3 regions of the Promicromonospora kroppenstedtii genome follow, and region 2 is predicted to be linked to each of the others. Evidence: riboswitches for the same ligand, from Rfam matches in the RefSeq annotation. Region 2 holds a riboswitch; each other region holds the start of a gene.
The links. Region 2 has a riboswitch for thiamine pyrophosphate ahead of ACH47X_RS25830 (thiamine ABC transporter substrate binding subunit). Riboswitches for the same ligand answer to the same signal wherever they lie in the genome.

Region 1: another riboswitch for thiamine pyrophosphate. It lies ahead of ACH47X_RS23625 (YkoF family thiamine/hydroxymethylpyrimidine-binding protein); the one in region 2 lies ahead of ACH47X_RS25830 (thiamine ABC transporter substrate binding subunit).
Region 3: another riboswitch for thiamine pyrophosphate. It lies ahead of ACH47X_RS03525 (TenA family protein); the one in region 2 lies ahead of ACH47X_RS25830 (thiamine ABC transporter substrate binding subunit).

The regions. Positions count from the first base shown of each region.
Region 1 covers NZ_JBIRYI010000018.1:59,563-61,752, forward strand. Annotated here, with positions in the region: gene ACH47X_RS23620 (ECF transporter S component) at 1-549, opposite strand, end outside; gene ACH47X_RS23625 (YkoF family thiamine/hydroxymethylpyrimidine-binding protein) at 542-1,216, opposite strand; TPP riboswitch at 1,275-1,383, opposite strand; gene ACH47X_RS23630 (hypothetical protein) at 1,441-1,893, shown strand; gene ACH47X_RS23635 (flavoprotein) at 1,877-2,190, opposite strand, start outside.
Region 2 covers NZ_JBIRYI010000024.1:7,179-9,368, forward strand. Annotated here, with positions in the region: gene moaC (cyclic pyranopterin monophosphate synthase MoaC) at 1-429, opposite strand, end outside; gene ACH47X_RS25825 (DUF4235 domain-containing protein) at 450-731, opposite strand; TPP riboswitch at 769-874, shown strand; gene ACH47X_RS25830 (thiamine ABC transporter substrate binding subunit) at 870-1,949, shown strand; gene ACH47X_RS25835 (ABC transporter permease) at 1,946-2,190, shown strand, end outside.
Region 3 covers NZ_JBIRYI010000001.1:808,961-811,150, forward strand. Annotated here, with positions in the region: gene ACH47X_RS03515 (glycoside hydrolase family 15 protein) at 1-424, shown strand, start outside; gene ACH47X_RS03520 (LLM class F420-dependent oxidoreductase) at 370-1,149, opposite strand; TPP riboswitch at 1,196-1,288, shown strand; gene ACH47X_RS03525 (TenA family protein) at 1,280-2,053, shown strand; gene ACH47X_RS03530 (SRPBCC family protein) at 2,108-2,190, shown strand, end outside.

The sequences.
Region 1 (2,190 bases), on a different contig from region 2:
GCCGTGCAGGCGGTCGACGATCACCTTGGCGAGCAGCCCGCCCAGCACCAGGCCGGACACGAGCTGGAGGCCGAGCCGCAGCGCCAGGATGTCCTGCCCGTACCAGTCGAACCGGAACGCGGACCACACGAAGACGAGGCCCGCGCCGAGCACGCCCGAGAGCGCGTAGACGCCCCACCCGAACTTCCGGTAGCGCGTGAGCGCGAACGGCAGCTCGCTGCCCGCGCCCTGGATCGCGGCGGCCACCAGCAGGAGCGGCCCGACCGGCGAGCCGAGGAAGACCACCTCGACCACCGACGCGATCACCTCGGCGATGATGCCGACGAAGGGCTTGCGGATGATCGCGACCGCGATCGGCGCCACCAGCAGCCAGCCGCCCAGCAGCACGTGCTGGGCCAGGTCGCCGGCCGGCCCCATGGCCACGGCGAGCCCGTTCCACGCCTGCACGAGCGCCCAGTACAGGAACCCGAAGACGACGCCGAGCATCACCATGAGCACGATGTCGCGCAGGGGCAGCCGCGCGCGACGGCGTTCCGTCGTCTCACTCATGGGTGCCGCCCGCGTGGCTCGGGCTGTTCACCGAGAGGGTGAGGTGGCTGGTCACGTGCTGGACCGTGCGGCCCGCGAGGACCCACCCGGCGAACGCGCTGGCGAGCACGCGGCCGGCGTCGCCCTCCAGGCGCGTGACGAAGTGCTGCGAACCGTGGAACGTGCCGTTCTCCTTGGCCAGCTCGATCGCGGCGTAGATGTCGCGCATGTGGTCGGGCGTCACGTCGGCGCGGACGTCGTCGGCGAGGGGGTACAGGGCCCACTCGGCCGTGACGAACCGGCCCGTGTCGCGGCCCTCCGGCACCTCGGTGACGCGCGGCCCCGCGCCGCCGGGCAGCTCGCAGACCACCTCCCCCGGGCAGCCCCGGGAGAGGTGCACGGTGATGGCGGCGTGCTTGCCCGACGCCGCGATCCCGGCCGTCAGGTCGGTGACGTACCGCAGCAGGTCGGTCTCGGAGCCGCCCACGTAGGTGCTCACGTCGCCGGTCTCGACGACCAGCCCCGTGCTGTCGGTCTCGCGCAGCGCGCCCAGGATCACGTCGACGTAGTCGTCCGACATGACCGCCGCGGTGATGCGGGCGCCGACGCCGAAGCGCATCGGGTCGCCGCGCAGCCCGGCCGTCTCGTCGGTGCTGGTGGCATCGGTACTGGTGGCAAGGTCTGCCATCGGGGTGCTCCCTGTCCGTCGGATGTCCGTCGGCACAGGAGGACGGGCACCTGACGGCCCCACGTCCTGAGTCGCTTCCTGCGCCGGCATGATCCGGATCAGGTTCAACGGTCGGAGTTCGAGTACTCCCTCTCAGCCCGGCATACCGGACTCCCGTGCACTGCGCTCACCGTAACAGCAGGGCCGGGCGTGGTCGGCACGCGTCCGCTCGCTAGCATCGGCGCATGCCCGACGACGCCGCGACCGTCCCGTCCCCCTGGGGCGAGCTCGCCCGTGCCACAACCACGCTGACCAGCGGCGAGACCCTGGTCCACGACTGGTACTCGGCAGACGCCGACACGGCCGACGGCGAGCCCGGGCTCATGCTGAACGCGACCGACGCCGCTGCGGCGTCCGCCCTGCTGCCGCGCGTCGCGGCGGTCTACGCGGACCGCGCGGGCTGGCACCGGCGCGCGACCGACGCCGTCGTCAACGAGTTCAGCACCGAGGAGCCGACCGCGGACGAGCTCGCCGAGGCGGCGCGCGACCTCGTCCTGCAGACCGTGGAGGTGCTCGCCGACGGCGACGTCGTGCTGCACCTCGACGACTCGTGCGGGCAGCACTTCCTGGACGGCTACTGGCCGACCGTGCGGTTCGACGCCGACGACGTCGCCGTGGAGGTCACGGTCGAGGCGTGACCGCTCCTTCACGGGCCGAGGTCACCGTCTCCAGGATCTCCGCCCACGGGAAGTCGTCCGGCTCGGCGGCACCCGGTTCGTGCGGCTCGCCCGGGCCGATCACGAGGCGCACGCCCCACTGCTTCAGCGTCGCGAGGCTGCCCTCGTAGGTCGGGTGCGCGGCGAACCTGGTGTGGACGTAGGGCGCGGCCACGATCGGGACGCGGCGTCCGACCTGCTCGGCCAGGCGGGTCAGCACGTAGGTGTCGGCGATGCCCAGCGCCCATTTCGTGAGCGTGTTGTACGTCGCCGGGGCCA
Region 2 (2,190 bases):
GCGCTCCAGACGCACGTCCGCGAGCGAGACCGACTTGTCCAGCCCCTTGACCATGTCGATCACGGCCAGGCCCGCCACGGACACCGCCGTCAGGGCCTCCATCTCGACGCCCGTGCGGTCGGCGGTCCGGACGGTCGCGGTGACCACGACGCCGTCGTCGGTGACCTCGAGGTCGACCGCCGCGCCGTGCACGCCGATCACGTGGGCCAGCGGCAGCAGCTCGGGCGTCCGCTTGGCGGCCGCGATGCCCGCGATCCGGGCCACGGCCAGCACGTCGCCCTTGGGCACGGCGTTGTCGCGCAGCGCCTGGACCACGGCGGGGGCACAGCGGACCAGGCCGGAGGCCGTGGCCGAGCGGATGGTCGGCTGCTTTGCGGTGACATCGACCATGCGGGCCTGGCCGCGGTCGTCAAGGTGCGTGAAGCTCACGGCACCAGGGTGTCATGCCCTCACACGGCGGAGCGGCGGGCGGCGATCCGCACGGCGGCTCGGTGCGCACCCTTGGCCGCGATCCGCTTGGCGAACACTGCGGTACCGGCCGCGACGGCCGCGAACACGGTCGCCTGGAGCAGGTCCAGCTCCGGGTCGTCGGGCTTGTTGGGCGCGTCGTTACCCGTCACGCCCTTCCAGATCATGCTGACCGCCTTCTGAGCGACCCAGCCGGCCGCGATCGTCAGGGCGAGGGTGCCGACCTTCTCGCCGAGTGTCTGTTCCGTCTCAATCTGGGCCATCTCCTCACCGTAGCGCCCGGCGGCCGACTAGGCTGCATGGAAACGACAGGGGAGCGCCCCCACGGCGCTGAGAGTGCGGAAAGCCGCAGACCCTTGAACCTGATCCGGTTGACACCGGCGGAGGAAGTCGGAGGCACGATGTTGCGTCTTTCCGGTGCCCACAGGGGCACCATCACGACCGGCACGATCGCGGGCACGCTGTCAGCGGCGCTGCTGCTCGCGGGCTGCTCGGGCTCTGGTTCCGGCGACGGCGCGTCGGGCGCGGGCGACGAGACCGGGACCGTCACGCTCGTGACCCACGACTCGTGGGCGCTCGACGAGAAGCTGATCGACCAGTTCGAGCAGGAGTCCGGCACCACCGTCGAGGTCAGCGCCGCGGGTGATGCCGGCACGCTGGTGAACCAGCTCGTGCTGACCAAGGACGCGCCGCTCGGCGACGCCGTCTTCGGCATCGACAACACCTTCGCCTCCCGCGCCCTGGACGCCGGGGTGGTCGAGGAGTACACGCCCGCCGACCTGCCCGAGGGTGTCGAGCAGGTCGGCGGGGCGCTCACGCCCGTCGACCAGGGCGACGTGTGCGTGAACGCCGACGACGCCTGGTTCGAGAAGTCCGGCCTCGAGGTCCCGAAGACCCTGGAGGACCTCGCCGACCCCCAGTACAAGGACCTGCTCGTGGTGACCAACCCGGCGACGTCGTCCCCGGGTCTCGCGTTCCTGCTGGCGACCGTCGGGGCGTTCGGCGAGGACGGGTTCGAGGACTACTGGACGTCCCTGGTGGACAACGGCGTCAAGGTCGCCGACTCCTGGGAGGACGCCTACTACGTGGACTTCTCGGGTGCGGGCGAGGGCGGCGAGCGTCCGCTCGCGCTGTCGTACGCGACGTCGCCGGCCTTCACGGTGAGCGAGGACGGTTCGGAGTCGACCACCAGCGCACTGCTGGAGACCTGCTTCCGGCAGGTCGAGTACGCGGGTGTGCTCGCGGGCTCGGACAACCCCGAGGGCGCCCGGGCGCTGGTGGACTTCCTGCTCACCCATGACGTCCAGGCCGCTCTGCCGGAGTCGATGTACATGTACCCTGCCGACTCCGCGGTGGAGCTCCCCGAGGACTGGCAGAAGTTCGCGCCCCAGGCCGAGGCCCCGTTCGAGGTGGACCCGGCCCGGGTGAGCGAGCACCGCGACGAGTGGATCGAACGGTGGACCGAGACAGTCGTGGGCTGAGCCTGAGCCGGCGGCACCGGCCGCGGCTCGCACCGTTCCTGTGGGGAGCGGCCGTCGTCGTCCCCCTCGCCTTCCTCGCGGTCTTCTTCGCGTGGCCGGTGGTCGCGCTCGTCGTGCGGGGTTTCGTGCCCGACGGCGTGCTCGACCTCACCGGCTTCGCCGAGGTGCTGTCCCGGCCGCGCACCTGGCGGCTCGTGGGGCTCACGCTCACCCAGGCGGTGCTCGGCACGGCGTTCTCGGT
Region 3 (2,190 bases), on a different contig from region 2:
GGACGGGCTCCTGCGTCGTTACCACAACGCGGCCGACGACCAGGTGGACGGCCTGCCGGGCGCCGAGGCGACGTTCCTGGTGTGCAACTTCTGGCTCGTGGACGCGCTGCACGGCATCGGCCGCGTCGAGGAGGCCGTCGCCCTGTTCGAGCGGCTGCTCACGCTGCGCAACGACGTGGGGCTGCTCAGCGAGGAGTACGACGTGCGCACCGGGCGCCACCTCGGCAACACGCCCCAGGCGTTCAGCCACCTGGGCCTGGTCAACAGCGCGTTGCGGCTCGGCCAGGGCCTCGCCGTGCCTGCTGCCGGTGCCGAGGTCGACGGCGAGCGTGCCGCCGACCCCGGCACCGTCGCCGTGCCGGCCGAGTCTCAGCCGTGGGAGTCGCGCCAGGCGATCCAGCGCTCCGCGGTCGACAGGTCGTAGTCCGGCCCCGTCACCCCCACGGTGAACAGCGTGGCCCCCGCCGCCACCAGGGCCTCGCCCGTCTCCTCGGGCGAACCCTGCGCCTGCACCGAGCGCTCCACCAGGTTCGCGGTGTCCCGCCCGACGGCGGCGCCGTGCTCGTCGAGGATCGCCGACTTGCCGGTCAGCGTGGGCACGTCGCCGAACGCGTGCCAGATGTCGGCGTGCTCGGCCACGATCCGCAGCGTCTTGCGCACCCCGCCACCGCCGATCAGGATCGGGATCTCGCGGGTGGGCGCCGGGTTGCCGGCCGCCAGCCGGGCCTTGATGCGCGGCACGGCGTCGGCCAGGCTCGCGATCCGGGAACCAGCCGTGCCGAACTCGTAGCCGAACTGGTCGTAGTCCTTCTCGAACCAGCCGGCACCCAGGCCCAGGATCAGCCGCCCGCCCGAGATGTGGTCGACCGTGCGCGCCATGTCCGCCAGCAGGTCGGGGTTGCGGTAGCCGATGCCCGACACCAGCGCGCCGATCTCCACCCGCTCGGTCTGCTCGGCCCACGCGCCGAGCATGGTCCAGCACTCGAAGTGCTTGCCGTCGGGGTCGCCGCTGAGCGGGAAGAAATGATCCCAGTTGAACAAGATGTCGACGCCGGCGTCCTCGGCGCGGAGCACCGCGTCCCGAAGCTGCGAGTAGTCGGCGTGCTGGGGCTGGAGCTGGACTCCGATGCGGATGGGGCGGTCTGTCATGGTGGCAGCCTACGACCGGCACGTCTTCCATCCGGTAGCCTCGGCGGCACGTGACACGGGGTGCCCTGCCAGGGCTGAGACCACACCCGTCGAACCTGATCCAGATCATGCTGGCGAAGGGATGTCCATCGTGACCTCTGTCGTACCCGTCTCCGCGGAGACACCCGTCGTTGCCCGTGCCGAGACCCGCACCACGCCGGACGACGACGCCGTCCGCCCCTTCACGGAGGAGGCCTGGGACCGCATCGCGGGCTGGCGCGACGCCGTCGACCGGATGCCGTTCGTCGTGGCGCTCGCGGACGGCTCGCTGCCCGCCGAGGCGTTCGCGTTCTACCTCGCCCAGGACGCCGCCTACCTGCGCGAGTACTCGCGCGTCCTGGCACGGGCCGCGCAGAGTGCGCCAGACCCGGCCGCACAGGGCTTTCTCGCGCGGTCGTCGGTCTCGGCGCTGGAGGTCGAGACGGCGCTGCACCGCGACTGGCTGGGCGCCCACGCCGGGCTCGCCGCGGCCGACGTCGCCGCCGTCGAGGCCTCACCCGTGACCGCGGCCTACACCGGTCACCTGCATGCCGCGGCGTCGGGCAGCTACGCGGAGACCATCGCAGCGCTGCTGCCCTGCTACTGGCTCTACGCCCATGTCGGCGGTGTGCTCGTGGAGCTGGCCGGACGTCGCCCCGGCGGCCTCGCCGGCCACCCCTACGCGGCCTGGATCGGCACCTACGGCGACGAGGGCTTCCAGGTAGCGACCCGGCAGGCTCGCGCCCTGGCGGACGCCGCCGCCCGCTGGGTCTCCCCGGACCAGCGGGAACGGATGCTGCGGGCCTTCGAGATCTCGTCGGTGCACGAGTACCTCTTCTTCGAGCAGGGCCTGACCCGCCCCGCCTGGCCGACGCCACCTCTGTAGGCCGAGACTAGGGGTGACGCCGCCGACGGCGCCGACCCGAGGACAGGAGCACCGATGCCGAACTACAGCACCTCCGCCGAGATCGACGCGACACCCGAGGAGGTGTGGGCGGTCCTGTCCGACGTCGAGCACATGCC